One region of the Streptomyces sp. NPDC047002 genome, then DNA from elsewhere that is predicted to be linked to it. Evidence: riboswitches for the same ligand, from Rfam matches in the RefSeq annotation. Region 1 holds a riboswitch; each other region holds the start of a gene.
What was found. A riboswitch is a leader RNA that binds a small molecule or an ion and turns the genes downstream of it on or off. The one in region 1 is predicted to bind cobalamin.

Region 1 (7,317 bases):
CCGCGTTGGCCGCTGTCACGCCGGGCACGATCCGTACCGGCACGTCCCTGTACGGGTCGGACGACGCGACTTCGAGTACCGCGGTCGCCATGGCGAACACCCCGGGGTCGCCCGAGGAGACCACGGCGACGCGGCGGCCGCCGCGGGCGAGGTCGAGGGCGAAGTCGGCGCGCTCCGACTCGACCTTGTTGTCGGAGGCGTGGCGCCGCTGGCCCGGGCGCTCCGGCACCCGGGCCAGGTAGGTCGTGTAGCCCACCAGGTCGTCGGCGGCGGCCAGTTCGCCCCGGGCCTCGGGGGTGAGCCAGAGCGGACCCGCGGGCCCGGTGCCGACGACCACGACCTCGCCGCGCCCGTGCCGCCGCGCCCCGCGCCCCTGGCCGCCGGGCGCGCCCACGCGGCTCGGCAGCACCGCCACCGCGAAGTACGGCACCGCCTTGGGGTCGGCGTCCGCGAGCGCGCCGGTGCGCTCGTCCGGCATGGTGGCGCGCTCCACGTACCGGGCGTCGTCGAGCCGCCCGGCGCGCTCGACCGCGCGCCGCACGGCGGGGAAGGTGCGGCCGAGCTTCATCACGACCGCGGAGTCCGCGGCGGCGAGCCGGGCCGCGAGTTCCTCCTCGGGGAGCGTGCCCGGCAGGACCGTCAGCACCTCCTCGCCCTCGACCAGCGGCGTCCCGAGCCGCGCGGCCGCGGCGCTCACCGAGGTCACGCCGGGGACGACCTCGGTCGGGTAGCGGTGCGCGAGGCGCTTGTGCATGTGCATGTACGAGCCGTAGAACAGCGGGTCGCCCTCGGCGAGCACCGCGACGGTGCGCCCTGCGTCCAGGTGCGCGGCGAGCCGCGCCGCCGCCTCCTCGTAGAAGGCGTCGAGGGCGCCGCGGTAGCCGTCGGGGTGGTCGGTCGTGCCGGTCGTGACCGGGTAGACAAGCGCCTCCTCGATGTGGTCGGGGCGCAGGTGCGGGGCGGCGATGGCGCGCGCGATGGACCTGCCGTGCCCGGCGCTGTGGTACGCGACGACGTCGGCCTCCGCGATCGCGCGCACCGCGCGCACGGTCATCAGCTCAGGGTCCCCGGGGCCGAGCCCGACGCCGTACAGCCTGCCCCTCTCGCCCGCGCTCATCGCTCGTCCTCGCTGGCGAGCGCGTTGAGCGCGGCCGCCGCGATGGCGCTGCCGCCGCGCCTGCCGCGTACGACCAGGTGGTCGAGGCCCGCGGGGTGCGCGGCGAGCGCGTCCTTGGACTCGGCTGCGCCGATGAAGCCGACCGGCACGCCGATCACGGCGGCCGGGCGCGGCGCGCCCTGCTCGACCATTTCGAGCAGCCGGAACAGCGCGGTCGGCGCGTTGCCGACGGCGACGACCGCGCCGCCGAGGCGGTCGCGCCACAGTTCGAGCGCGGCGGCGCTGCGGGTGGTGCCCAGCTCGGCGGCGAGCGCGGGGACGGCCGGGTCGCCGAGGGTGCACACCACCTCGTTGCCGGCGGGCAGCCGCCTGCGGGTGACGCCGCTCACGACCATCTGCACGTCGCAGAGGATCGGCGCGCCCGCGCGCAGGGCGGCGCGGGCGCGGGCGACGACGCCGGGGCTGTGGGCGACGTCGGCGGCCAGGTCGACCATGCCGCACGCGTGGATCATGCGGACGACGACCTGGGCCACGTCGGCGGGCAGGCCGCTGAGGTCGGCCTCGTCACGGATGGTGGCGAAGGAGCGGCGGTATATCTCGGAGCCGTCCTTCTCGTAGTCGAAGCCAGTGGTCGTCGTCATCTCGTCACCGTTGTCGTCGTGGGGTGCGTGGGGTGCGTGGGGTGCGTGGGGTGCGTGGGGTGTGTGGGGTGCGTGGGGTGTGCTGCGGGTGGCGCCGCCGGGTCCCGGGGCGCGACCGTGGTCGTCGTGTACGTGCCGTCGGCCGTGGCGACCTTGTCGAGGTGCGGGCCGCGCGGGTGCCCGCAGCGGCGCGCGCAGCCGGAGAAGTAGACGGGCAGCCGCGCCGGGGGCCCCGCCGCGGCGGCCGCCGCGTCGGCCCGTACGTCCGCGAGCGACTTCGCACAGCCTGGCCTGCCGGTGCAGGCGCCGACGCGGGTCCAGGGCGAGTCCGCGCGCGTCACGAGGCCCGCGTCCGCGGCCCGCGCGAGCAGCGCGTCGGCCGCCGCCGGGGCGAGGCCGGGCACGACGAGGCCGCGCCAGGGCGTGACCCGCAGCCCTTCGCCCGCGCCCGCGAGCAGCCGCCACTGCGCGGTGCTCAGCCGCCCGAGCGGCGGCTGCACGCAGACGGCGGCGCGCCGACCGCCCGGCGCGCGCACCGCGCCGAGCGCGGGCGGGCCGCAGCGCGGCGTGGCGTACGGGTCCGCCACGTGCTCCGCGCGCACACCGCCCGCGCCGAGCGCGTCGCGCAGCCCGGCGGCCAGGCGCGCGGCGCCGTCCCCCGGCAGTTCCCGTACGCGCCAGGCGCCACAGGCCGCGGCCGCCGTACGGAACGCCTCGGCGGCGAGCAGCGCGGCGCGGGGCGCCTCGGCGGCCCGTACGCGCAGCCGCCCAGGACCGACGAGCAGCACGGCGCCCCCGGACTCCGGTTCTGCGAGCAACGTCACATCGGCGCCGAGCGACGCCACGTCGCCCCGGCCGTCGTCGAGCGCGAAGAGGAAGCGCCCCGACAGGTCCGCCGCCGCGTCGCTCGCGCAGACCAGCGCGTCCAGCTCGCGCACCCACAACCGCACGTCGGCGAAGGGGAGTCCGTCCTCCCCGGCGAGCGGGGACGCGACGATGTTGCGGGCGCGCTCGTGCCGCTCGGAGGGCAGCAGGCCCGCCTCGTGCAGCCGCGCGGCGAGCGGCGCCGCGCAGGACTCCGCGAGGCCCCGCAGCTGGACGTTTCCGCGCGAGGTGAGGTCGAGGTGCCCGTCCCCGAGCCGCTCGGCCGCGTCGGCGACCACCTCGGCCTGACGAGCCGTCAAAAGACCGCCGGGCAGCCGCAGCCTGGCCAGCCGCCCGTCGTCGGCGGCGTGCAGCCGCAGCGCTCCGGGGCAGGCGTCACCGCGGTCGCGCACGGGCGGATCACCCCGGTACGTTCCGTTTGGTGGCATGGGTAGGGACACGGCGGCGAGCATACCCACGCCCCGGGCCCCCACCCCAGACCTCGCGCGCTCCGGGCCCCCGCCCGGCACGCGCCCTCCCCACCCCGACCAGCACCGCTTAGTATCGAGGGACCAGCGACGGCGTCTGGGAGGAAGGCCGGTGAGAATCCGGCACGGTCCCGCCACTGTGAGCCCGGCACTCTCCGGGTGAGTCAGGAACTCCCGCCGTCCTCCCACTGCCCGGGGCGCGGACCCCGAGGAAGGCGAGCCGCCGCATGCTGCTGCTCCTGTCGACGTCCGACACCGATCTGCTCTCGGCCCGCGCCGCGCACGCGGCGGGCGCGCCCGTGCCGTTCCGGTTCGCCAACCCGGCGCGGCTGCCGCTCGACGACCTGCCGGGGCTGCTGGACGGTGCGGACCTGGTCGTCGTGCGGCTGCTCGGCGGGGTGCGCGCCTGGCAGGAGGGGATCGACGCGCTGCGGGCGAGCGGCGTGCCGCTGGTGGTCCTCACCGGCGAGCAGGCCCCCGACGCGCAGCTGATGGAGGCGTCGACGGTCCCCATCGGCATCGCGGCAGAGGCGCACGCCTACCTCGCGCACGGCGGCCCCGCCAACCTCGACCAGCTGGCCCGCTTCCTCTCCGACACCGTGCTGCTCACCGGCCACGGCTTCGAACCGCCCGCGCCCGCCCCTACCTGGGGGCACCTGGAGCGCGCGGCAGCGCCCGGCGCGACCGGGCCGCTCGTCGCGGTGCTCTACTACCGCGCGCACCACATGAGTGGCAACACCGGCTTCGTGGACGCCCTGTGTGCGGCGATCGAGGCGGCGGGCGGGCGGCCGCTGCCGCTGTACGTGGCGTCGCTTCGCACCCCTGAGCCCGACCTGCTCGACGCGCTCGGCGCGGCGGACGCGCTGGTCACGACGGTCCTCGCGGCGGGCGGCACCCGCCCGGCCGGGGCCTCGGCCGGCGAGGACGACGAGTCGTGGGACGCGGGCGCGCTGGCCGCGCTCGGCGTGCCGATCCTCCAGGCGCTGTGCCTGACCGGCTCGCGCGCCGACTGGGAGGCCAACGACGAGGGGCTCTCGCCGCTCGACGCGGCCGGGCAGATCGCGGTGCCCGAGTTCGACGGGCGGCTGATCACCGTGCCGTTCTCGTTCAAGGAGATCGACGAGGACGGCCTGCCGTCGTACGTCGCCGACCCGGAGCGCGCCGCACGCGTCGCCGGGATCGCGGTGCGCCACGCGCGCCTGCGCCACATACCGAACGCCGAGAAGCGCCTCGCGCTGGTGCTGTCCGCGTACCCGACGAAGCACTCGCGCATCGGCAACGCCGTCGGCCTCGACACCCCGGCGAGCGCCGTCGCGCTGCTGCGCCGCCTCGTCGCCGAGGGGTACGACTTCGGCCCGGCCGCGGCGCCCGCGGACGGCACGCCCGCGGCCGACGGCACCCCCGCCGCCGGCGCCCTGCCCGACGTCCCCGGCCTCGTCTCCGGTGACGGCGACGAGCTGATCCGCGCGCTCATCGACGCGGGCGGCCACGACCAGGAGTGGCTGACCGAGGAGCAGCTCGCGCGCAACCCGGTGCGCGTCCCGGCCGCCGACTACCGCCGCTGGTTCGCCGAACTCCCCGCCCAGCTGCGGGAGTCGGTGGAGGAGCACTGGGGCCCCGCGCCCGGTGAGATGTTCGTGGACCGCACGCACAACCCGGAGGGCGACATCGTCCTCGCGGCGCTGCGGCACGGCAATCTGCTGATCCTCATCCAGCCGCCGCGCGGCTTCGGTGAGAACCCGATCGCGATCTACCACGACCCGGACCTGCCGCCCTCGCACCACTACCTCGCCGCGTACCGCTGGATCCAGGCGCCGCGCTCCGAGGGCGGGTTCGGCGCCGACGCCATGGTCCACCTGGGCAAGCACGGCAATCTGGAGTGGCTGCCGGGCAAGAACGCGGGCCTGTCCGCCGCCTGCGCGCCCGACGCGGCACTGGGCGACCTGCCGCTGGTCTACCCCTTCCTCGTCAACGACCCGGGCGAGGGCACCCAGGCCAAGCGCCGCGTGCACGCCACCCTCGTGGACCACCTGGTGCCGCCGATGGCCCGCGCCGAGTCGTACGGCGACATCGCGCGCCTCGAACAACTCCTCGACGAGCACGCGCAGATCGCCTCGATGGACCCGGCGAAGCTGCCCGCGATCCGCGCGCAGATCTGGACGCTGATCCAGGCGGCGAAGCTCGACCACGACCTCGGGCTCGACCCCGACGAGCGGCCCGACGACGAGGGCTTCGACGAGTTCGTGCTGCACATCGACGGCTGGCTCTGCGAGATCAAGGACGCGCAGATCCGCGACGGCCTGCACGTGCTGGGCGGCGCGCCCACCGGCGAGGCCCGGGTCAACCTCGTCCTCGCGGTGCTGCGGGCCCGGCAGATCTGGGGCGGCACGCAGTCGCTGCCCGGCCTGCGCGAGGCGCTCGGCCTGGACGAGTCGGCCGCCACCCGCACCGCCGCCGACGCGGTGGAGGCGCAGGCACGCGCCCTGGTGCAGGCGATGGAGGACGCCGACTGGGCGCCGTCCGCGGTCGCCGAGGTCGCCGCGGGCCGGCCGGAAGCGGTCGGCCGCATCCTCGACTTCGCGGCGCGCGAGGTCGTGCCGCGCCTCGCGGGCACCACCGACGAGGTCGACCACGCGGTGCTCGCACTCAACGGCGGCTTCGTGCCCGCGGGCCCCTCGGGCTCGCCGCTGCGCGGCCTGGTCAACGTCCTGCCGACCGGGCGCAACTTCTACTCCGTCGACCCGAAGGCCGTGCCGAGCCGGCTCGCCTGGGAGACCGGCCAGGCGCTCGCCGACTCGCTGCTGACCCGCTACCGCGAGGACAACGGCGAGTGGCCGCAGTCCGTGGGCCTCTCCCTGTGGGGCACGAGCGCGATGCGCACCGCGGGCGACGACATCGCGGAGGCGCTCGCGCTGCTCGGCGTGCGGCCGGTGTGGGACGACGCGTCGCGCCGGGTCACCGGCCTCGAAGCGATCGGGGCGGCCGAGCTCGGTCGCCCCCGCATCGATGTGACGCTGCGCATCAGCGGTTTCTTCCGGGACGCGTTCCCGCACGCCATCGGGCTGCTCGACGACGCCGTGCGGCTCGCCGCCTCGCTGGACGAGAGCGCGGAGGACAACCACGTACGGGCGCACGCGCAGGCCGACATGGCGGCGGGCGCCGACGAACGCCGGGCCACCACCCGCATCTTCGGCTCGCGCCCCGGCACGTACGGCGCGGGCCTGCTCCAGCTGATCGACAGCCGCGACTGGCGCACCGACGCCGACCTCGCCGAGGTCTACACCGTGTGGGGTGGCTACGCGTACGGGCGCGAGCTCGAAGGCCGCCCGGCGCGCGGGGAGATGGAGAGCGCGTACAAGCGGATCGCGGTCGCGGCGAAGAACACCGACACCCGCGAGCACGACATCGCCGACTCGGACGACTACTTCCAGTACCACGGCGGCATGGTCGCCACGGTCCGCGCGCTCAAGGGCGCCGCGCCCGAGGCGTACATCGGCGACTCCACCCGGCCGGAGACGGTACGCACCCGCACCCTGGTCGAGGAGACCTCCCGCGTCTTCCGCGCGCGTGTCGTCAACCCCCGCTGGATCGAGGCGATGCGCCGCCACGGCTACAAGGGCGCCTTCGAACTCGCCGCGACCGTGGACTACTTGTTCGGCTACGACGCGACGACCGGCGTGGTCGCCGACTGGATGTACGACAAGCTGACGCAGACGTACGTCCTCGACGAGGAGAACCGCGCGTTCCTCCAGGAGGCCAACCCCTGGGCCCTGCACGGCATGGCGGAGCGCCTGCTGGAGGCCGAGTCGCGCGGCATGTGGGCCAAGCCCGACCCGCAGGTGCTCGCCGAGCTGCGCCAGGTCTTCCTCGACACGGAGGGCGACCTGGAGTCCGACGCCGAGGACGCCTGAGCCCCCCACCCGAGGGGCGGGCTCACGCGCCCCGGAGGTGGCCCGCCAGCAGCGTGATCATGCTGTGCGGGGAGTCGGGGCCGTACATGATGGTGTGGAGGCGCTCCGCGTCCGCGGCCTCTGCGGCGCTGCGGGGGAACATCTCCCGCTCGTACGCGGCGAGTGCGGACTCGATGTCGCCGGGGTGCTCGACGAGGGCCCCGGCGAGTTCCGCGCCGTCGTACATGGCCAGGTTGGCGCCCTCGCCCGAGGGGATCATGAGGTGCGCGGCGTCGCCGATCAGGGTGACGCCCGGC
Region 2 (7,317 bases), on a different contig from region 1:
CGCACGTACCGGGTGCCGTACGACTGCACCCAGCCGTGCCGGGTCGCGAGGCAGCCGGTCAGCTGCTCGGCGAAGTACTGCACCATGTCGTTGCGTTCGGGCTCGCCGTGCACCAGCACGTCGAGGCCCGTCTTCTCCTGGAAGGAGACCACGTCCTGGATCTCGGCCCTGATCCTGTCCTCGTACTCCCCGGTGCCGATCCGGCCCGAGCGCAGGTCGGCGCGCGCCGACCGCAGCTCGCCGGTCTGCGGGAAGGAGCCGATGGTGGTCGTCGGCAGCAGCGGCAGGCCCAGCCGGGCGCGCTGCGCGGCGGCACGCTCCGGGTACGGCAGGGAGCGGCGCGCCTCGGCCTCCGTGACGGCGGCGGCGCGGGCGCGCACGGCCGGGTCCCGGGTGAGGGGCGAGGCGGCGCGGGACGCCAGCGCGGCCCGGTTGACGGCGAGTTCTGCGGCGATCGTGTCCGTGCCCCGCGCCAGGCCCCGCGCGAGGGCGGCGACCTCCGCGGTCTTCTGGCGTGCGAAGGCGAGCCAGCGCAGGATCTGCGGGTCGATGTCGCGCTCGGCCGCCGTGTCCAGCGGGACGTGCAGCAGGGAGCAGGAAGCCGACACGTCGACCCGGTCGGCGAGGCCAAGCAGCGTGCCGAGCGTGCTCAGGGACTTCCCGAGGTCGTTCACCCAGATGTTGCGTCCGTCCACGACGCCCGCCACGAGCCGCTTGCCCGGCAGGCCGCCGACGGCGGCGAGCGCGTCCAGGTTGGCGGCCGCCGCCCCGGTGAAGTCGAGCGCGAGGCCCTCGACGGGCGAAGCCGCCAGCACGGGCAGGGCGTCGCCCAGCCGGTCGAAGTAGGAGGCGACGAGCAGCCGCGGCCGGTCGGCGAGGGCGCCGAGGTCGCGGTAGGCGCGCGCGGTGGCGTTCAGCTCCGCCGGGGTGCGGTCCTGGACCAGGGCGGGCTCGTCGACCTGCACCCACTCGGCACCCGCCGCCCGCAGGTCGGCGAGCACCTCCGTGTAGACGGGCAGCAGCCGGTCGAGCAGGGTCAGCGGGTCGAAACCGGCCGCCACCCCCGGCGCGGGCTTCGACAGCAGCAGATAGGTGACGGGGCCGACCAGCACGGGCCGGGCGGCAAGTCCGAGGGCGAGCGCCTCGCGGACCTCGGCGACCTGCTTGGCCGAATCGGCGGAGAAGACCGTGTCGGGTCCCAACTCCGGCACCAGGTAGTGGTAGTTGGTGTCGAACCACTTGGTCATTTCGAGCGGTGCGACGTCCTGCGTGCCGCGGGCCATGGCGAAGTAGCCCTCCAGCGGGTCCGCGGCCACGGCCGCCCGGTGCCGTGCGGGGACCGCGCCGACCATGACGGTCGTGTCGAGCATGTGGTCGTAGTACGAGAAGTCGCCCGTCGGCACCTCGTCGATGCCGGCGCCCGCCAGGTCCTGCCAGTTGGCGCGGCGCAGTCCTGCGGCGACGGAGCGGAGGGCGGCGGCGTCCACGCGGCCCTTCCAGTAGCCCTCGATCGCCTTCTTCAGCTCGCGGCCCTGCCCCTGCCGGGGGTAGCCGTGGACGGTGGCCCGTGCCGCCGCGGCTGCGGTCTCGCTGGTCACGGAGTTCTCCTTCGAGAGACGTTTCCCTGGTGTACCGGGGGTCCCGTGGTGAGGAGAGGGTGACAGAACCCGCGGCCCGGCACGCGAGGCGCGGCCGTCCGCCGGTGGTGCACGCCGACCCGCCCACGAGGTCACCGGTTGTTCCGTGCGCGTGTGACACGCGTACGGGCAGTGGCAGGTCTTCGGACTCGCGGGCGTGTCCTCGTCGGGGACGAGGCTTCCTACTGGCCGTCGCTTCCCGGACCCCTGTCGCGGAGTCCAGTGCGTATGACGGCGGTCGTTCCCGCTCACCGCTGCGGGGCAGTCCCGGATTCCCACCGGGTTCCCTCTTGCGACACCCCGCCTGGCGGACGGGGCGAACCAGCTGCGCCGCCCAGCCTACGGGCCCACCCGCCCCCCGTGCCAGGCCGTTCGGCATCCGGACGGGCCGGCGCGGCGCCGCCTACGCGGCGCGGGGCCGGCCGGGCGCAGGGCGGACGTCATGTCGATGGGCACCGAGGGGCCGGCCCTGTGCTGGTAGTACAGGTCGACGTGGTCGGTGCCGAGGCGCCGCAGCGAGCGTTCGAGCCGCTCGCGGGCGTAGGCGGGTTAGGCGGGGCTGCCGTCGATGCGGGCCTCGCCGCCGAAGGGCGCGGAGACGATGCCGAACTTGGTCGCGGCCACGAAGCCGCCGCGCCGCCCGGCGAGGACCCGGCCGAGGATCTCGCCCGCGACCCCGCCTCGTCGTACGCCGCACGGTCGCGCCGGATGTCGTCGAGATTCCGCTCCGTCCAGTCCACCAGTCCGGCGAGGACGCCGTGCAGGCTGCGGCCGCGCGCCGTGAGCGCGTACTCGACGCGGGGCGGCGTGGTCGGCTCGACGGTGCGGCTGATCAGGCCGTCCCGTTCCAGGCGGCGCACGGTCGCGCTCAGCATGCGCTGGGTGATGCCGTCCGTGGCGCGTTTGAGGGCGTTGAATCTGAGCGGTCCGGCGTCGAGGCGGCAGATCACCGTCACCGACCACTTGTCGCCGATGCGGTCCATGACGTCCCGCAGCAGCGCCGCATGGCTGTCGCCCACCGCGGCCGCGTCGGGTACGGCGCCGGTGCCCATGACCGCCTCGCCTTCCGGGGATCGCCTGCGGACGCGCCGCGTGAGCGGCGGTCCTTCCGGTTCCTGGCGTATACCAGGCTATCGGCCGGCGAGGGCGCGCCCGAGGCCGCCGCGTGCCCGGGGGCCCGCGCGCGACCGGGGACGAACGCGACGGCTTCCACGGGCGCGCGGCGTCCCGCACCGTCCAACGCCCGCCCTCTCGGCGGGGGAGAACCTCCCCCGGCCGGTCCGCGCGGGCCTGCCCGCGGAGGGGGCCGCAGCGGCGAGTGCCCGGTCAGCCGTCCTGTGGGACGCGACCTGGACCACGAGGCACTGCCGCTGCTGCGCGCGACGGGCCTCGGCCTGCTCGGCTGCAGCCCGCTCGCCCGGGTGCCGGCCAGGCCCGGCGTGACCAGTGTGAGCGTCGGGGCCAGACGCCCTGACCAGCTGGAGCAGAACCTGGCCGCCGTCGACCTCGCGCTCACCCCGCAGGACATCGCGGACCTCGACGAGGTGAGCGAACCGCCCAGGATGTACCCGCAGTGGGCGCTCGACGCCGCCTACCCGGTCCGCACACCGCTCTCCGGCTGACCCCCGGCCGGAGAGCGAAGGGCAGGGCCCGCCCCGCGACCGCGGCTACAGGGACCTCGCGCGGATCCGGCCCCGGGAACGGCGCATCTCCGCGCGGGCGTGATCGAGCAGCGCGGCGTCCAGACGGCCGTGCCGCTTCAGGACGCGTCCAGCGACCACCACGGTGTCCACGTCCCGCGGGCCCGCGCCCCGGAAGGCCGAGAGCACCGGGCTGCCGAAGCCGTCGAGGTGGGGCGCCGACAGGTCGACCGTGATCAGATCGGCGGCGCGCCCGGGGGCGACCTCCCCGACACGGTCGGCGAGGCCGAGCACCCGGGCGCCACCGCGGGTGGCGACATCGAGCACGTCGAGGTGGGACAGGTGCAGCTCCGAGGGCATTTCACCGCGCCCGACCGCTTCCGCGTTCGCCTGAGCGCGCTCGCCGGCCAGCACCAGGCGCATCTCGCCGAACAGGTCGGTCGGGCCGTACGCCACGGTGTCGGCGCCCAGCCCGACCGGCACGCCGTGGGCCAGTGCGGGGCCTGTGGCGAGGCGGCTGCCGAGCCCCATCGTCAGGTCGACCGTCGGGGTGGCCGAGACGGTGCCGCCGGACGCGGCGATCAGCTCCCACTCGCGCGCGCTGAACGCGTTCGCGTGGACGTAGTTCACCTCGGGGCCCAGCAGCCCCTGGGACTCCAACTGATCGACGGCGCCCGGCATGCCGGCCATGCCCGCGTGCACGGAGACGGGCAGGCCCAACTCACGGGCGAGCGCGAAGTCCGCCTCGTTCTCCGCGGGGCCGGCCATCGAGGGGCCGCGCAGCGCGAGGCCGAGGGCGATCCTGCCGTCCCCGCCGCGCGCGGCATGCGCAGTGTGCAGTCGGCGCGCCTGCGCCGCGAAGTGTGCCGGATCGCCGCTGGAGGACGCCTTGCCGCCGAAGAAGAACCGGGCGCGGATGCCACTGTCGTCCAGGGCCCGCACGTTCGCCTCCACGTCCTCGTCGGTGCCGAGGTTGTGCGCCCAGTCCGCGACCGTCGTCACACCGGCGTCGAGGGCCTGCACCGCGCCCCACAGGACGCCCGCGTACACGTCCTCGGTGGTGAAGGGGTCGCCGAGTCCCTCGTTCACCTGCCGGGCGTACGGGAAGAGGGTGACATCGCCGGCACTCGCCGACAGGCTCCCGAGCCACATGTGGCGGTGCGCGTCCACGAGACCGGGCAGCACCAGACGGCCGTCGGCGTCGATCGTCTCCTCGTCGCCGAGCGCGGCGGCACCGCTGCCGACCTCGGTGATCAGCCCGTCGCGCACGGCCACGTCGGCGCGGGGGCTCGTGCCGTCGGGGAGCAGCACTCGGCCACCCTTGATCAGCAGCGGGCGCGGCGGGGCGGTGGCAGGAGTGGCCATGCGGGGCACCGTTCTCTCGGCGGTATACATCGGGTACCACCAGGGTGCGGAGCGCGACGCCGGCCGACAAGAAGGCACGGGGAACTGCCCTGGTGTCACCGGGGATACCAGGCCGGTGGATTTCTCTCTCCCCCGGGGACATGGCTGCCTGGTAGAAACAGGGACACCCGGCCGCCGGCCTCCCGTGCCTACGCTGGACGCATGAGCAACTCGCTGGGTGACTTCCTCAGGGCCCGGCGCGCCGCGGTGCGGCCGGCGGACGTCGGGCTGCGGGTGACCGGGCAGCGCCGCGTGGCCGGGCTGCGCCGCGAGGAGGTGGCGATGCTCGCGGGCATCAGCACCGAGTACTACCTCCGGCTCGAACAGGGGCGCGACCGCACCCCGTCGGCGCACGTGCTGGACGCGCTGGCGCGGGTACTCGACCTGGACCCCGCGCAGACCTCGTACATGCACAGGCTGGCGCACCCGAGCCCGCGGCGCGCCCGCACCCCGCGCGCCGACCGCGTCGGCGAGGGCACCCTCCTGCTGCTGCGCTCGCTGCCCGCGCCCGCCTTCGTGCAGAACCGCCACACCGACGTCCTCGCGGCCAACGCGCTCGCCGAGGCGCTCTCGCCGAACATGGCGGCCGGGGCGAACCGGCTGCGGGCGGCCTTCCTCGACCCCGCGGACCGCGAACTCCACGACGACTGGGAGGAGGCGGCCGCCGCCGCGGTCGGCCAGCTGCGCGGCGCGGCGGGCGCCGACCCCGACGACCGGCGGCTCACCACCCTCGTCGGCGAACTCTCGCTCAAGAGCGAGGACTTCCGCCGTATGTGGGCCCGGCACGACGTCGTCCGCAGGTCCTCAGGCCCGGTGCGCATGCACCACCCCCGGGTCGGCGAGCTCGAACTGCTGAGGGACAAGCTCCTGGTCGCCGAGCCGGGCGACCAGATGCTGGTGGTCTACCAGGCACTGCCCGGCTCACCGTCGGCGGACGCCCTCACCCTGCTCGCGGGCCTGGCCGCGGCCACCGGCGAACCGCCGGAGGCCGACGCCGCCCCGTCGCACGAGGGCCCCCAGCCGGGGCGCCGCCGCACGTGACGTCCGCCGCGCAGCCCCCGCACGGCCTCCGTGCGACGAACAGCGCCGACCGGACGGCGAGTTGATTCCTCGGCCGCCCACCGTGCCCGGCGGCTGCCGGCCGCGCGCCCTGCCGCGCTGAGCGGGGCCGGAGGCATGCGCTGCGGAGCCCGGCCCTGCGGTCAGGCCAGGAACCGGCGGAAGCGGTCGCGGAGTTCCTCCGCGCCGATCGCGTTCGTCGCGCGCGGCGGGATCGCGCCCGTGCGCGGGGCGGTCGGCACGGACAGCAGGTGCGGTCCCGGAGAGGCGAGAGCCGCCGCGAGGGACAGGCGCAGGGCGTCCCCGGTGGGGCACTCGGCGGCCGAGGCGTAGCCGCAGGCCAGCGCCACCGCGGGGAAGGAGGCCGTGCCCGAGGTGGTCGGCTGGCCGCCGGTCGACTCGTGGACGCCGTTGTCGAGCACGAGGTGCACGAGGTTGGGCGGGGCGTGGTGGCCGATCTGGGAGAGCGCGCCGAGGTGCATGAGCGCGGCGCCGTCACCGTCGAGCACCACCACCGTGCGCGCGGGGCGGGCGCGTGCCGCCCCGAGCGCGAGCGACGACACATGGCCCATGGAGCCCTGCATGTAGAAGTGGGCCGGCCGGTCGGCCAGGGCGAACAGCTCGCGCCCGGTGTAGCCCGTGGTGGCGAACACGGCCGCGTCGGGGGCGGCCGCGACGACGGCTGCCAGCACGTCCGCGGGGGGCACGCGGCCTCCTGCAGGCGCGGTCGGCTCGACCGCGGCCGCCCGGTCGGGGCCGACCGCACCCCGCTCCACCAGGACGAACGGCGCCCGGCCCGCGTCGAGTTCGCCGCTCGCGGAGTCGAGCAGCCGACGGAACCCGTCCAGCGTCCCGCCCGCATCGAGGAGGAGGCGCGGCATGCCGAGGGCGGCCAGCAGGCCGTCCGTCGCGGTCCCCATCAGCCGGTGCTGCGGCTCGTCGGTGTCGGGGTCGGGCCAGCCGCGCAGGCTGACGAACGACAGCACCGGCAGGCCGTACGGCACCACGAGCGACGTCAGCGGGTTGACCAGGTTGCCGAGCCCCGAGTTCTGCACCATCACGTACGCGCGCTCGCCTGCGAGGGCGGCGCCCGCCGCCGTGGCCAGCGCAGTGCCCTCGTTCGCCGCGGCCACGTAGCTGTCGCCCCGGCGCCCGAGCACCGAGATCGGCCCGCTGAAATGGCTGCACGGGACGCCGCTCGCCGCGGTGAATCCGCGGGCGGCGAGCTCGTCGCAGAAGTCCTCGGCCTCGATCACGGCATGTCCTCGACGGTGTGCCGGCCCGGCGCGGAGCGCCCGGCGCGGTCGGTGGGCAGGGTGGCGGGGGAGCCGGGCGGCGCGCTGTCCGGCCCGGCGGGGTGTGTACGGCGCAGCCTGGCCCAGGCGACGAGCGTCACCACGAGCGACGGCGCGGAGCCCGCTGCGGCGAGGACGAGAAAGACCCCGAGGCCGTGCGCGAGCGCCACGAACGGGAGCACGTACAGCACGTCCTCCGCGTCGAACCCGCCGAGCGACGGCAGCGGGGCCCCGGCCTTCCCCGCCCGCTCCGTCATCAGCAGCCGCACCAGGAAGATGAAG
Region 3 (7,317 bases), on a different contig from region 1:
GAGGACCCGCGCCACCAGGCCCAGATGGGCCGCGGAGGCGGCCACCCGCAGCTCGACGCCGCCTGCGGGCCGCCCCGCCGCCCCCGCGAGGTACGCGCGCACCCCGTCGACCCGCCGCCGCAGGACGGCGGGATCGCCGACGGCCTCCGAGAGCGGCCGCCACGGCGAGCCGGGCGGCGGGCCGCAGGAGCCGTGGGCCGCGACGGCGAAGAACGGCCCCGCGGCCGCGAGCGCGTCGAGCGCGGCGGCCCCGGGGTCCGTGTCCTTCATGCCCCCGCGGCCGGCTCCACGCGGCCCGCGGCGGGCGCGGGGCCGCGCTCGGCCGCCGCCGACCCGGCGAGCAGCCGCTCCGCCATGGGCGCGAACACGAGGCCGAGGACGCCCCACAGGATGAGCTGCGCGGCGACCGAGTAGAAGCGGAAGGAGAACAGGGTGTCGGCCGGGAAGCCCGGATAGACGATCCGGCCCTCCGCGTCGGTCAGCGGCAGCGGCGTCTCCGTCGCGTGGTGGCCGAACTCCTGCACGTTGGCGCTCAGTTCACCGAGCGACGGCAGCAGCGCCATCACCACGCCGATCACCACCGCATAGGCGAGGGCGGCGAGCAGCGTCGCGTTCCAGTTGCCGAACCGCCCCGCGAGGCGCCTGCCGAGCCAGACGGCGAGGACGAGGAGCACGATCGAGGCGCCCACCATGACCAGGTACAGGTTGCCGCGCTCCCTGATGGTGTCGGGGTGCCCGATGGACGGCGGGTTGGCCGGGTACTTCACGAAGGGCACCAGGTAGAAGCCGAGGAACCCGCCGAGCGCCACCAGCATCGCGAGGTTGCGGGCGCGCAACCTCCCCACGCGGCCGAGGCAGATGGCGTAGGCGATGGCGAACAGGGCGCCCATGGCCATACCGAAGAAGACCATGCCGACGCCGATGCCGACGTCGGCCTGGACCGTCCGGCTGAAGAGGTCGGGGTCCGCGGCCTCGGGGGCGAGACCCGCGGCCTTGTCGAGCGCGGCCTGGGCGGCGTCGCGCCCGCTCTCGTAGTCGATCGCCCTGCCGATCAGCGGCTCGGCGAAGATCCGCGCGAAGAGGAACGCGAGCAGGCCCGCGACCGCGCCGGCGAGGACACCGCGCAGTATGAGTCGTTTTTCCATTGTTCAGCAGTCCGCTTTCCTGAGGTCCCGTCGGTCGGCCCGGGGCCTGTCGGACAGGCCCGAGGTCCGGTCAGTGGCAGGGGAAGCCGAGGAAGTGGCGGGCGTCGTGCACGAACTCGTGCACGTGCATGTCATTGCCGAACACGGAGTAGGCGCCCTGGTCGACGCCGATGAAGTAGTAGGCGGCCAGCGCGACGATCGCGGTGCCCACCAGCCACAGCACGGCCTTGGTGACCGGCAGGACGAGCGGGGTGGAGGCGGGGGCGGCGCTGGGCGCGGACATGCTGCTCACGAGAGTCTCCTTCGGGGATCTTGCGTCCCGCGTGGGTGGAGCGTCGTGATGGTGAAGTGTCTGACTGCGGACCCGTCGGATCCGTCACAGTGGCGCGACCGTGCTGGACTCTCACCAGCTTCCTTACACCATCCTTACCCGCGGAGCGTACGGATCCTGACCGAGGTACGTCAATCGGTCGGCGGGAGACGGCCGCCACACCGGCGCCGTCCCGGCCCGGCGGCGGGCGGCCGGGCCGGGGCCGCGCGGCGGGCACCTCACATATTGATCATGTGGCCCGCGAGGCCGTGCAGGGCCTCCTTCACCGCCTCGCCGAGCGTCGGGTGCGCATGGACGTTGCGGGCCGCCTCGTGCACCGTCAGGTCCCACTGCTGAGCCAGGGTCAGCTCCGGCAGCAGCTCGGTCACCTCGGGCCCGATCAGATGCGCGCCGAGCAGCTCGCCGTACCGGCCGTCGCTGAGGATCTTGACGAACCCGGCCGGGTCGCCCAGGCCGTGCGCCTTGCCGTTCGCCGTGAACGGGAACTTCTGCACCCGCACGTCGAAGCCCCGCTCCCTGGCCTGCGCCTCCGTCCACCCGAAGCTCGCGATCTGCGGCTGGCAGTAGGTCGCGCGGGGGATCATCACATAGTCCAGCTCCATGGTCTCCGCGCCCGCCAGGGTCTCGGCGGCCACCACGCCCATGGCCTCCGCGGCGTGGGCGAGCATGAGCTTGGCCGTGACGTCGCCGATGGCGTAGATGTGCGGGACGTTCGTGCGGCAGCGGGCGTCCACGTCGATCGCGCCGCGCTCCGTCAGGCGCACGCCCGTGTTCTCCAGGCCGTAGCCGGTGACCCGGGGCCGGAAGCCGATGGCCTGGAGCACCTTGCCTGCCTCCAGGGTCTGTCGCTGGCCGCCCGTGGTCACATGGACCCGCACCGTGTCGCCCGAGTCGTCGATCGACTCGACCCGGGTCGAGGTCAGCACGTTGATGCCCAGCTTGCGGTAGCGCCTGGCAAGTTCGGCGGATACCTCCTCGTCCTCAAGGGGCACGAGCCTGTCGAGGAACTCCACCAGGGTGACCTGCACGCCGTAGGTGTGCAGGACGTAGGCGAACTCGACGCCGATGGCGCCCGCGCCCGCGATGACGATGCTCTCCGGCAGCTCCTCGCTGAGGATCTGCTCCTCGTACGTGACCACGCGCTCGCTCAGCGAGGTGCCGGGCAGCAGCCGGGTCGACGCGCCCGCCGCGACGATGCAGTGGTCGAACGTGAGGGTCTCGGACGTGCCGTCCGCGGTGCGCACCGCGAGGGTGTGGTCGTCGAGGAAGGTCCCGGTCCCGTCGTACTCGGCGATCCGGTTCTTCTTCATCAGGTAGTGCACGCCCTTGACCCGCCCGTCGGCGACCCGGCGGCTGCGGGCGTACGCCTCGTGGTAGTCGAAGCTCACCGTGCCGTCCACGCGGATGCCGAAGGTCTTCGCCTCCTGCGTGAAGAGGTGGGCCAGTTCGGCGTTGCGCAGCAGGGCCTTCGAGGGGATGCACCCCACGTTCAGGCAGACCCCGCCCCAGTAGCGCTCCTCCACCACCGCCACGGACCGGCCCAGTTGGGCGCTGCGGACCGCGGCGGTGTACCCGCCGGGGCCCGCGCCCAGGACGACGACGTTGAAATGTGTGGTCATGTCCCGAGCTTACGCACGGCGCGCGGAACCGCGGCGGACGCGGGCCGGGCGTGCTCCTGCCCGGGTGTGCTCCCTGCCCGGCCGTGCTCCCCGGCACGGCGGCGCGGACTCCCGGCCGCTCCGTCAGCCGGCCGCGGCCCGCGCCGCGTCCGGCCACACGGGCAGGACCTGGTCGGCCCCGGTGATCCGCAGCAGCCGGAGCAGCGCCTCCGAGGGGGCCGCGATCCGCAGGGCTGAGGCCTGCGCGGTGTCAAGGAGCAGGTTCAGCGCGCTGGAGTCGGCGAAGGTCACTCCGCTCGCGTCCAGGACCGTCACCGGATGGGCCGCTGCGGCCGCCTCCAGGGCGGCGCGCAGCGGCGGGAGCGAGTCGAGGTCCAGGTCACCGCGTACGCGGATCACCCACGCCCCGTCAAGGGCGTACTCTTCACCCAGCACGGGCGCGGCGGCGACGCGGCGGTCGTCATGATCAGGCGTGGCAGACACACCGGGAGCGTAGCGGGCCGCCGCGCCGCCGTCAGCGGGACGGGGGGCCTCGCCCCGGCCCGCCCACACGTTCGGTCCTGAGCCCCGCGCGGCGGCGCTCCCGCTACGCCGGGGCCAGCGCCGCGCGCAGCGCCTTCTTGTCGGTCTTGCCGACGGTCGTACGGGGGAGCGAGTCGGCGAACGAGTAGGAGTCGGGCGCGTAGAGCTCGCCGAGCGCCTCGACGATCTCGGCGGTCAGCGCCGGGAGGTCGGGGGTGTTTGACGGGTCGCGCGGGACGAGCACCACGTGCACGGACTCCGTGCCGTCGGCGCCCGGCAGGCCCACGGTGGCGGCCTCCCTGACCGCGGGGTGCCCGCTGAGGAAGTCGTCGAGCAGCCGGGAGTAGACGTTGTCCGCGGTGCGGCCCGTCACGATGATGTCGCGCGCCCGGTCGACCAGGTAGAAGTACCCGTCCTCGTCCTGGCGCGCCAGGTCGCCGCTGCGGAACCAGCCGTCGGCGTCGAGGACTTCGGCCGTGCGCTCCGGGTCGTTCCAGTAGCCCTCCATGACCCGGTCGCCGCGTACGTACAGCTCGCCGGTCTCGCCCACGGCCACCGGCTTGCCCTCGGGGTCGCGCAGCTCCACCTCTACCCCCGCACCCGGCCGCCCGCAGCTGGTCAGCGACTCGGGCCGGTCCAGGTCGTGCTCCGCGGGGGTGAGCTCGGTGACGCCGCCGTTCTCGGAGGCCCCGTAGATCTGGTGCAGGACGGGGCCGAAGACGCCGATCGCCTGCCGCAGGCGGGCGGGGGAGGCGGCGGCGCCGGTGTAGTAGAGGGTCCTGAGGGCGGGGAAGCCGTGCGGGCGGCACCGCGGGTGGTCGAGCAGTTCGTACAGCATGGGCGTGACGATCATGAGCCGGGTGACGCGCTCGCGCTCCATGGCCGACAGGGCGGCACCGGCGTCGAACGTCCGCAGCAGCACGACGGTGTGGCCGCTCAACACGCCCACCAGGAAGGCTGCGTGGCCGCTGGTGTGCGTCACGAGTGTGCCGATGAGCAGCACCGGCTCGGCCACGGCTGCGTCGGTGAAGTCGGCGGAGATGTCCATGAACCCGCGGTAGTAGCTGCTGCGGTGGGTGACCAGCTTGGGCAGGCCCGTGGTGCCGCCGGTGTACAGCAGGGTGGCGAGGTGGCGGCCGTCGGCGGCGTCCTGCGGCGCGAGCGCCTCGTGCCCCTCGGCGGCCGCGAGGAAGTCGGGTGCGGCGGTCGAGGGGCCCACGCCGAAGACGTGCGGGATCGCGACCTCTTCGGTGATCCGCCGGGTCCGCTCGTCGAAGACCGGGTCGAACAGCAGCATCCCGACGTCGGCCCGGCGGATCAGCGCCTCCAGTTCGCCGTTGCCGGGCTCCGGCGGTACGAAGACGAGGCGGCAGCCGGAGAAGTGAATGGCAAGTTGCAAAAGCAACGCTTCCGGGGAATTCTGGACGAACAGTGCCACCCCGTCGCCCTGCCCGAGTCCCGCGTCCCGCAGGACGGCGGCGAACCGCAGCACGGTGTGCGCCGCCTCGGTGCCGCTGAGGCGGCGATCCCCGGCTATCAGTGCGTCGCGACTGCCTCTTGCCTCGAATCGCTGCAGAACTGCGGTGGTGTAGTTCTCGGCTGTGCTGACCTCGTCCATGATCCTTCTTCGTACTCGGGCAGAACGGGCCGGGAGCGGCCCCGGCCCAGCCACTCGTGAACAACGTTGCGGGTGCTATGACGGTTCACCAGCGTAGAGGACGGAACGGTCTCCTCCGGCGGGGGCGCGGAACGGGGCCGCGGCCCCCGCGCCCACCGCGCGCCGCACGGCCCAGGCCCCCGCACCCCCGTGTCCGCGGACGCCGCGGATCTGTCGATAGAGTGGGGGAGTTGACGTGAGAGAGGCGGCGCTGCCGATGTCGGATGCGGATGACTGGATGAGCCGCGCGGACCACCGTCCGCCACTGGACCTGCGCACGGACATCCCCCATCCGGCGCGCATGTACGACGTCTTCCTCGGCGGCAAGACCAACTACCGGCCGGACCGCGACATGGCCGAGCGGGTCGCGGAGAAGATGCCGACGGTGAAGCTCGCGGCCCGCATCAACCGGGACTTCGTGCTGCGGGCCGTGCGCTGCCTCGCCGCCGAGGCGGGCATCCGTCAGTTCCTCGACATCGGCACCGGCATCCCCACCTCGCCCAACCTCCACGAGGTCGCCCAGGGCGCCGCGCCGGACTCCCGCGTCGTCTACGTGGACAACGACCCGATCGTCCTGGCCCACTCGCGCGCCCTGCACGCCGGCGGGCCCGCGGGGCGCACGACGTACGTGCAGGCGGACTTCACCGACCCGGACAGCATCCTGACGGCGCCCCAGCTGCGGGAGACCCTCGACCTCGAACAGCCCGTCGCCCTGTCCATGGGGCTGCTGCTGCACTGGATCGCGCCCGAGGCGCGGCCGCACGCCCTGGTGCGGCGCCTCCTCGACGCCCTCCCCGCCGGGAGCCACCTCCTGATCAGCGTCTTCGCCAAGGAGCTCGCGGGCGGCTCTGCCAGTCTCGAACAGGACTTCGGCGCGCAGGGCATCGACCTGCACCCGGCCACCAGGGACGAGGCCCTGCGCTTCTTCGACGGCACCGAGCTGATCGAGCCCGGCCTCATCGCGCCGCACCGGTGGCGCCCCGACGCGCGGGCGCTCGACGTCGGCACGCCCGACGCGGCCCCCGACGACACCGCGGCTCCGATCTGGGCCGGTGTCGGTGTGAAGCGCGCGGTGCCCGCGCCCCGCGGCGCGTACTGAGCCGCACGCGCCGCATGGCCGTGCTCGGCGGGGCAGCCGGCCGTGCTCAGAGGGAGAGCAGCGCGCCGACCCTGTCGCGTACGCCGTCCCTGCCGTCCGCACGGCCCGCCACCAGGCGGTCCCGGTCGGCCGGGTCCCGGGTGAAGACGTGCAGCCGCCCGCCGTGGCGGGCCAGCACCAGGTCGGTGCTCGAACCCGCCACCTCGGCGGAGCCCCGCGCGGTGTAGTGGGTGACGGTGACGAGCGCGGACCGTTCCGCGCCGGTCAGGACGGCGTCGGCGTCCGTGGCGGGAGCAGGGCCGGCAGCCGGGCCGCGCGGCAGCCAGTCGACGAGCATGTCGAGGGCGTCGCCGACGGCGTACAGGCCGATCTGGTGGACGCCGAGCGCGTCGATGCGCAGCATCAGGCAGATGCGCTCGGGCTGGGGCAGCAGCAGGATCCGCCAGGGCTCGCCCGGCTCCGTGCCGGTCGTACGGGCGTCGAGCACGCTGCGCGCCCGCTGCTGGAAGGCGACGGCGATGCCCAGGTCGCCGCGCACCTGCACCTGGTCGGGCGTCGAGCCGGCCACCAGCATCTGGCGCGCGGCAAGCGAGCGCACGGCCTCCGCGAGCACCTCGTGCGAGGGGCGCGTCTCCAGGAAGTCCACGACCGCGTCGACCGCCGTCAACTCCGCGATGGTGTAGGCGCCGAGCAGCACGGGCCCGGTGTCCACCAGGTTCACCACGGCGGACACCAGCCCCTCGGGCACCCGGGCCTCGCCGGAGCCGGAGCCGGAGCCGGAGCCGGAGCCCGGCCCGTGCGGGGGAGTACCTGCCTGGTCACCGCTCATCGGGCGCCTCACCCCTCCCGTCACGGCCGAGGCCCGCGTCCGCGGCGTGCGCCGTGGTGAGGCGGAACACCTCGGCTGCGCTGCGCGAGGGCGTCTCCGTGACCCACACCTCGGA
Region 4 (7,317 bases), on a different contig from region 1:
AGTGCCGAGTTCGCCGCGCAGCACGTCGGCCGTGTCGCCGGGCAGCAGCGAGCCGACGGCGAACACGGCCACCACCACCGCAAGGCACTGCAGGAGGGCGAGCAGACAGCGTCGCACGACGTAGGCGCGCACGGCGTCAGCCGACGCGGACCCGGTCGAAACGGGCCCAGTCGTGCGAGTTCGGCGGCGCGGCACGCAGGCCGCCGACCGAACGGGCGACGGCATCGTTGGCATCGGAGAACGCCCACACCAGAAGCCCGGATTGGTCGCGGGCGATCCTCTGGGCGCGTGCGAGCAACCCGAGCCGCTCCGCCTCGTCACGGCTGGTGCGGGCCCGGTCGAGCAGCGCGTCGAACCTCTTCGAGGAGTACTGCGTCTGGTTGCGCGCGGCGCCTCCGCGCACCCGCTGCTGCAGGAAGTCGGAGACCGGCAGTGTCGAGGTGGTGTTGAAGGCCGCCACCCCGTGCGTCTTGATCTCGCTGAAGTACGTGCTCGACGCACGGGTGTTCGCGGTCAGCCGCAGCCCGATCTCGCGCAGCTGGCGCGCCATCAGGTCCGCGGCCGGCTCCCAGGCGGCGTCCACGGAGCTGGTCTCCACCGTGATGTGCAGCCCCTCCGCGCCGGCCTCCCTCACGAGTGTGCGGGCCGCGTCGACGTCTCGCCTGCGGGGTTGGAGACCGTCGGGGTAGCCGCGCAGGCCCATCCCGAACAGGTCGTTGCCGACCTCGCCGTGCCCGGCGAGCGCGATCCGGACCAGCGCCTCGCGGTCGATGCCCAGCTGCACGGCGCGGATCAGGCGGGGGTCGTCGAACGGCGTGCGCCCCGTGCGCAGGAGCAGTTGCTGCGCAGTGGCCCGCTTCGCGGTGAGCAGGCGGATGGAGCTGTTGTTCTTCAGCCGCTCCACGGACGCTCCGGCCATGTCGGCGCCGTAGTGCACCTGGCCGGACAGCAGGGCGTTGAGCCGTGCCGCCTCCTCGTCGGCGGGGACGATCTCCAGTTCTGCGATGTGCGGGGCGCCGTCCCAGTGGTCAGCCCAGCCGCGGTAGCGTGCGGTGCCGCCGGGGGTGAACGACACGTAGGTGAAGGGCCCGGAGCCGACCGGCTTGCGGAATTCCGTCGTGCCCGCCGGAATGATCTCGGTGCCTGGGCCCGCGAAGACCGTGGGGAACTCGAAGTTCGGCGCCTTCAGTACGAGGACGACGGAGCGGTCGCCGTCGGCCCTGCTCGCGGTGAAGTCGATCGCGGACAGCAGGACCTGCGAGGGCGATCCGGTCTTGGGGTCGGCGGCGCGGCGGTAGCTGTAGAGGACGTCCTCGGCGGTGACCGGCTTGCCGTCGTGGAACCGTGCCGTGCGCAGGCGTATGCGCCAGCGGGTGCCGGAGGCGCCGCTCTCCCAGGACTCGGCGAGCCGCTTGCGCACCGACATGTCGTCCGCGTACGTGCCGAGCGTGTCGTAGAGCGCCTTGGCCCTGGCCTGGTCGACGAAGTTCGGGGCGACGTGCGGGTCCAGGGTCTCCTGGGAGCCGCCGGAGGTGAACGCCGCGCGGAACCGGTCGCCGCCTCCCCCGTCCCTGGTGTCGCCGCCGCAACCGGTGAGCAGGCCGGTGCCGGCGAGCGCCATCGCGCCCGAGGCGGCCAGTACCCCGCGTCGGCCCGGCTCCTTGCGCCCTTCCGGCCCTGTTCGGGCATGCGTCGTCACATCGATCCTCTCCGGGGTGTCCTCGCCCCTGCTGGCGGACCGGCGACGGGTCAGTCTCCTGGCTCCCGGATCGTCGCTCGCCTCCGCCTTCCCGTCCGCTCGCGCGGGCAGTGGCGTGCGGGAGGGTCGCTTCCCGGTCACAGTGGCGGGACCGCGCCGGATTCGCACCGGCTTCCTGGTCTCCGTCGCCTCGTGTGCTCATTGTGACGCACGGGCGGTCGTCGGCAGGAGCCCGGTCCCTTCAACCGGCCGGGGAGGAGCGCTTCCGGGCCGTGATCGGCACGGTCGAGGCGGTGGCGGGCCCGGCGCCGCGCGTCCCGGCCCGGCGTGGGCTGGCCCGGCCCGGCCCGGCGTGGGCTGGCCCGGCCCGGCCCGGCGTGGGCTGGCCCGGCCCGCTGCACCGCTGCCGTCACGGACCGGGTGCCGCACCGGTGCCCCGGCGCCGGGGCCACCGTCCTGCACCGGCCGGACACCGGGCCGCCGGTCCGCCTCCACGGCGTGCCGGCCTGCCTGCCGCGCGAGGGCGGTGTGTTCCTCGACGCCGAGCACATGCAGGACGAGTCGGCGACGCGGCGGGTGTCAGGCGACGTTCCCGCCGCTCCCGCCCGTCTCCCCTGGCGGCACCGACGCGGCTGCTCGCGCCGGCCCTTCCGCGATCCGCAGCAGATACGTGTCCATGATCCAGCCGTGCCGCTCGCGGGCCTCGGCGCGGACCCGCCGGATGCGGTCGGCGACCTCGTGGAGCGGCCCGGCGACGAGGAGTTCGTCCGGGGTGCCGAGGTAGGCGCCCCAGTAGATCCATACGTCGTCGCCCTCGACCCGGCTGAACGACTCGTCCGCGTCGAGCATGACGACGATGTCGCCGTCGTCGTTCTGGGCGACGTCGGCGAGGCGGCGCGCCGGGGTGATGTGCACCGGGCGGCCCACCTGGTTGAGCGGGATGCGGTGGCGTGCGGTCAGGGAGGCGACGCTGGTGATGCCGGGAATCACCTCGACGCTCATGGAGAGCGCGCCGCGGTCCTCGATGTCCCCGAGGATGCCGAGCGTGCTGTCGTACAGGGACGGATCGCCCCAGACGAGGAACGCCCCCGTCTCACCTGCCGCCATCTCCTCGCGCATGGCCCTCGCGAAGATCCCGCCGCGCCGCTCGCGCCAGTCCTCGACGGCCGCCGTGTAGCCGGAGCGGTCCATCGGACGCCTGTCGCGGCCGGGATCCTCGACCTCCACCAGACGGTACGGGCGCTGCGCGTGCTCCTCGATCATCCGGCGGCGCAGGTCGGTCAGGGACGCCTTGTGCGGTCCCTTGCCGACGATGAAGAAGACGTCGGCCCGCCGGATCGCCTTCACGGCCTGAAGGGTCAGGTGGTCGGGATCGCCGGCCCCGATGCCGATGACGAGGATCGCGCGCTGCTCCGTACTCATGCGGACAGTCTTCCAGGGCCCTCCCACGGCAGGGGCTCGCTCCGCGTCGGCGGGGGCTGCCGGGGAACCGCCGCCGCGGGGCCGCCGGCCGCACGTCCTTCGGTGCGGCACGGCCTGAGGGCGGTGCGGGCGGCTCCGGGCCGTGCGAGGGTCAGGCGCCGCCGGTGCCCGGGCCGATCTTCATGCCGAGGGCGGGGATGAACGCGAACTCCTCCTCGATCTCGGGAGTCAGGAGGGCGCCGCTGCCGGGCACGGAGAGGTCCGCGCGGGCGATGGTGCCGCCGCGGATCGGGAACGGCGCCGCCTGGGTCGCCTCGCGCAGCGGGTTGCGCAGGGTGCACACCTCGACCAGCGGCATGCCGAGGGCGAACGCGACATGGGTGCTGTTGAGCAACTGGACGCCGCTGCCCCACACATGCGGGATGGCGTCCAGGCCCCGGACCCTCGACTGCTCGACGACGCGCCGGAAGTCGGCGAAGCCGCCGATCATGCCGACGTCGGGCTGCACCACCCGCACGCCGTCGGCAGCCATGAGGTGCTCGAAGTCCTGGATGACGCTGTAGCTCTCCACACCCGAGACCGGTACGTCCAGGGCGCGCGTCACGGCCGCGTACCCCGCGATGTCCTCGGCCGCGCACGGCTCCTCGAACCAGCCGTACGGCAGGGTGTCCTGGAAGGCGCGGCCGACCGCGACGGCGTCATCGACCCGCCAGGGGTGCGAGGAGCAGCCCTGCACCAGGTCGAGGGCGACCTTCGTGCCGGGGGACAGCCGCCGGGCCAGGTACTCCAGGAGGTCCACGGTGGTCTGCGGGTCGCGCATGGCGCGGATCTTCACGATGCCGAAGCCCGCGTCCTCCTGCTCGCCGACCCACGCGCGGATCTGCTCGTGGGTCACACCGAGGCCGCCGCTCGCGTAGCCCCGCACGGTCTCGGGCACGGCGGCAGGGTCTTCTGCCAGGTGCTGCCAGAGCGGCACGCCCGCCTCCCGCGCCTCCGCGTCCAGGCAGGCCATCTCGATCGCGGCGACGACACCGGAGGCGATGCCGCCGCGGGCCCAGAAGCGGGTGTACGCGCGCAGGTGGTCGCCGATGTCGACGGCGCGGAACTCGCCGGCCGGCAGGTACGGCTCGAAGGCGCTCAGCAGCCCGGGCACGGCCTCGGCCGCCATCGTCGACTGGGAGACCTCGCCGAGCCCCCGGGCGCCGGCCTCCGTGGTGACCTCCACCAGGGCCGCGTTCCACGCCCAGATCCGGCCGCCCACCCACTCCAGCGGCGGATGGCCGGAGTTGTCGTGGCTCAGCAGTACGGAGCGTATGGACCTGATCCTCATGGTTCTCCCTGTGGCGGTCCTGGTCGATCGTTCCGGCGTTCCGGCGGTCCGACACCAGGATTATTGGCAGGGCCAAAAGTGCCCTCAAGAGGGAGGTTAGTGCCGGGTATCGCGAAACTCCATGACTTTGGCCCGACCAATTCCTGTCGACGGAGGGTGTCGGTGGAAGGCGTGCGGGAGCGGCACATGCCGCGGGTGTGCGCCACGGGCCGTGAGCGTGCGGCACGGGCCGGTCCCGCGCCGCGTCGCACCGCGTCGCCCTCCGGGGCGCCGCACGTCCCCGCCGGTACCGTCAGCCTCAGGGCGCGACGCCGGCGCCGTCCTCGTCGAGCGCGGCGCGCAGGGCCGTCTCGACGGCGATGACGTGGGCCGCGGCCAGCGTGGTGGCCCGGGACGGGTCCCGGTCGCGGACCGCGGCGAGGATCGCCTCGTGCTCGCCGCGCGTCCCGACGGCGCCGCCGCTGGTGCGGTACATGCCGGCGGCGATGCGGACGCGGAAGGTCATGCTGTTCAGGGCCGTGCCCAGCGCTTCCAGGGCCGGGTTGCGCGCTGCGGCGTTGAGGACGGCGTGGAACTCGATGTCGGCCGCCAGGTCCTCTTCGGTGTGCTCGGCCGCGTCGCCGGGCGGCGACATGCGCCCGACGCAGGACTCCAGCCTCGCCACCTCGTCGTCGGTGATGCGCACGGCCGCGAGGGCCGCCGTCTCCGCCTCGACGATGCGCCGGATGGTGAGGTATTCGAGCAGCCGCTCGGTCGGCGACACCTCGACCATGAAGGCCATGCTTTCGAGCAGCGACGTCGACGCGACGTTGCGCACGAAGGCGCCCGAGCCGCGCTTGACCTCGACGAGGCCCATCCGGGCGAGGGTGGCGAGCGCCTCCCTGATGGTGTTGCGCGAGACGCCCAGCTCCGCCGCGAGCTGGCGCTCGGGCGGCAGCCTGTCGTTCTCCCTGAGCTGCTGCGAGGTGATCATCAGCTTGAGCTTCGCGACCACCGCGTCCACCGCGGACGAGCCGTCGGCGGCGCCGCCGGAGCTGTCTGCCACCATCGACTCCTCCCCGCTTGCGCGCCGCCGGCCCCCGGGGTCCGCGTGCCGGCAAGTCTACTGAACGGGCCGGGTCTCATCTGTGGTGGCCCGGCCGCCGCGCGCCGGTCAGTCGGCCGTGGCCACCGGCTGCGCGGGCGCCGCCGCCCTGCGGTGCCTGACGGCGGGGAGGAACGCGATGTAGTTGACGGCGCCGACGACGGCCAGCGCCCCGGTGATCACCAGGGGCGGCACGAACGAGCCGGTCGCCGCGACGAGGGCGCCGGTCACCACGGGGCCGAGGAACCCCGCGACGTTGCCCGCCGAGTTCTGGATGCCGGCCAGCGACCCGATGTGCCGCGCGGTCGGCGCGAACTCGCTGGGGAACGTGCCGAGCGAGGGGCCGCCGATCAGCAGTGCCCCGTAGCTGACGCTCAGCAGGAGCAGCGCGGTGGCGGCGTTGGGCGCCACGACGGCGATCGCGATGAGGCTGGAGACCAGCATGCCGGAGACGATGAACCCCTTGCGGACGGCGTTCACATCGCGCCCCGCACGGATCAGCCGGTCCTGGAGGAACCCGCTGGCCAGCTCGCTCAGGACGGCGACGATGCCGGGGATCGCGCCGAAGACGCCCAGCGTGAGCAGGCTGAAGTGGCGGGCCTCCACCAGGTAGGTGGGGAACCAGGTGATGAAGAAGTACGCGACGTAGTTGAAGCAGAAGTACCCGATGACCATGGCCCAGGTCGCGCGCCTGCGGAACAGGTCGAGCCACCGCACCTGCCCGGCCCCGGCCGGCTCCGCGGGGTCCCGGTCGTTCGCGATGTGGTCGAGCTCGGCGCGGTTGGCCCGCCGGTGCGCCTGCGGGGTGCGGTACTCGGCGATCCAGCCGACCGACCAGAGCAGCGCGAGGGCGCCGATGATCACGAACGCGGTGCGCCAGCCGGCCCAGGCGATGATCCCGGACATCAGCGGCAGGGTGACGACGCCGCCGACGCGGGCGCCGATGTCCCAGACGGCGGTGGCCGTGGTGCGCTCCCGGCGCGGGAACCACTCGTTCGTCGCCTTCGTGCACGCGGGGTACTGGGTCGACTCGCCGGCACCGAGCAGCAGCCGCAGGCCGATCAGGGCGCCCACGCCCTGAACGGCCGCGGTGGCCACGGTCGCCACGCCCCAGACGATCGCGCCCACGCCGTAGGCGAGGCGCGCGCCCAGCTTGTCGACCAGGTAGCCGACCGGCAGCAGGAACGCCGCGTAGGCGAGAAAGAACCAGCCGAGGACGAATCCCTGCGCCACCGACGAGATGTGCAGGTCCTTGCTCATGTACGGCAGTGCCACGCTGATCGCGGACCGGTCGACGTTCGTGATGACCACACCGACGCCCGCCAGCACGGCCAGCCGCCATCTGATGCTGCTGCGCCGTGCCGCGGCGCTGTGGGCGGGGGTGTCCGCGTGCGTCATTGCACTCACTCTCCTCTGGAACCTGCCCTCGGATTGGACCGACCAATATGGCGGATCGCCGGTCACGTTAGCAGCGCACTGGAGATGTTTATAGCTTTTGGTCGGGCCAATTTCCTTGACGGGTCTTTCGTCGCCGCCTACGGTGAGCAACCGGCGGGGGCACGCGGGGCGTGCCGCGGCAACGTTAAGGAGCAACGAACTGTGGCCATCACCGACGACCGGCAGGACCCGGCGCCCCACCGCGGGCTGCCCCCGCTCGACGAGCGGGTCACCGCGGCGCAGCTGTCCGACTCGCTGGACTCGCTCCAAGTGCGGGGGCAGGTGCTCGACGGCCGCGTCCGCCCCCTGCGGAAGGGCTTCCGCGTCGTCGGGCGGGCCAGGACG

Region 2: another riboswitch for cobalamin. It lies ahead of metE (5-methyltetrahydropteroyltriglutamate--homocysteine S-methyltransferase); the one in region 1 lies ahead of cobN (cobaltochelatase subunit CobN).
Region 3: another riboswitch for cobalamin. It lies ahead of AB0910_RS11290 (CbtB-domain containing protein); the one in region 1 lies ahead of cobN (cobaltochelatase subunit CobN).
Region 4: another riboswitch for cobalamin. It lies ahead of AB0910_RS06205 (ABC transporter substrate-binding protein); the one in region 1 lies ahead of cobN (cobaltochelatase subunit CobN).

What each region holds. Positions count from the first base shown of each region.
Region 1 is NZ_JBEYWC010000017.1:41,520-48,836, forward strand. Features, by position in the region: gene AB0910_RS17595 (precorrin-2 C(20)-methyltransferase) at 1-1,117, opposite strand, end outside; gene AB0910_RS17600 (precorrin-8X methylmutase) at 1,114-1,758, opposite strand; gene cobG (precorrin-3B synthase) at 1,755-3,095, opposite strand; cobalamin riboswitch at 3,174-3,303, shown strand; gene cobN (cobaltochelatase subunit CobN) at 3,338-7,021, shown strand; gene AB0910_RS17615 (NAD(P)/FAD-dependent oxidoreductase) at 7,044-7,317, opposite strand, start outside.
Region 2 is NZ_JBEYWC010000008.1:200,110-207,426, forward strand. Features, by position in the region: gene metE (5-methyltetrahydropteroyltriglutamate--homocysteine S-methyltransferase) at 1-1,598, opposite strand, end outside; cobalamin riboswitch at 1,754-1,978, opposite strand; gene AB0910_RS11190 (hypothetical protein) at 1,977-2,153, opposite strand; gene AB0910_RS11195 (helix-turn-helix domain-containing protein) at 2,078-2,689, opposite strand; gene AB0910_RS11200 (aldo/keto reductase) at 2,975-3,259, shown strand; gene AB0910_RS11205 (amidohydrolase family protein) at 3,305-4,642, opposite strand; gene AB0910_RS11210 (helix-turn-helix transcriptional regulator) at 4,844-5,722, shown strand; gene aepY (phosphonopyruvate decarboxylase) at 5,884-6,996, opposite strand; gene AB0910_RS11220 (CDP-alcohol phosphatidyltransferase family protein) at 6,993-7,317, opposite strand, start outside.
Region 3 is NZ_JBEYWC010000008.1:218,474-225,790, forward strand. Features, by position in the region: gene AB0910_RS11280 ((2Fe-2S)-binding protein) at 1-270, opposite strand, end outside; gene AB0910_RS11285 (CbtA family protein) at 267-1,145, opposite strand; gene AB0910_RS11290 (CbtB-domain containing protein) at 1,216-1,428, opposite strand; adenosylcobalamin (AdoCbl) riboswitch at 1,485-1,570, opposite strand; gene lpdA (dihydrolipoyl dehydrogenase) at 1,695-3,095, opposite strand; gene AB0910_RS11300 (STAS domain-containing protein) at 3,219-3,578, opposite strand; gene AB0910_RS11305 (AMP-binding protein) at 3,682-5,235, opposite strand; gene AB0910_RS11310 (SAM-dependent methyltransferase) at 5,492-6,373, shown strand; gene AB0910_RS11315 (hypothetical protein) at 6,420-7,202, opposite strand; gene AB0910_RS11320 (hypothetical protein) at 7,192-7,317, opposite strand, start outside.
Region 4 is NZ_JBEYWC010000004.1:86,561-93,877, forward strand. Features, by position in the region: gene AB0910_RS06200 (ABC transporter permease) at 1-132, opposite strand, end outside; gene AB0910_RS06205 (ABC transporter substrate-binding protein) at 137-1,699, opposite strand; cobalamin riboswitch at 1,751-1,879, opposite strand; gene cobF (precorrin-6A synthase (deacetylating)) at 2,279-3,121, opposite strand; gene AB0910_RS06215 (enolase C-terminal domain-like protein) at 3,273-4,451, opposite strand; gene AB0910_RS06220 (FadR/GntR family transcriptional regulator) at 4,750-5,496, opposite strand; gene AB0910_RS06225 (MFS transporter) at 5,605-6,933, opposite strand; gene AB0910_RS06230 (RraA family protein) at 7,135-7,317, shown strand, end outside.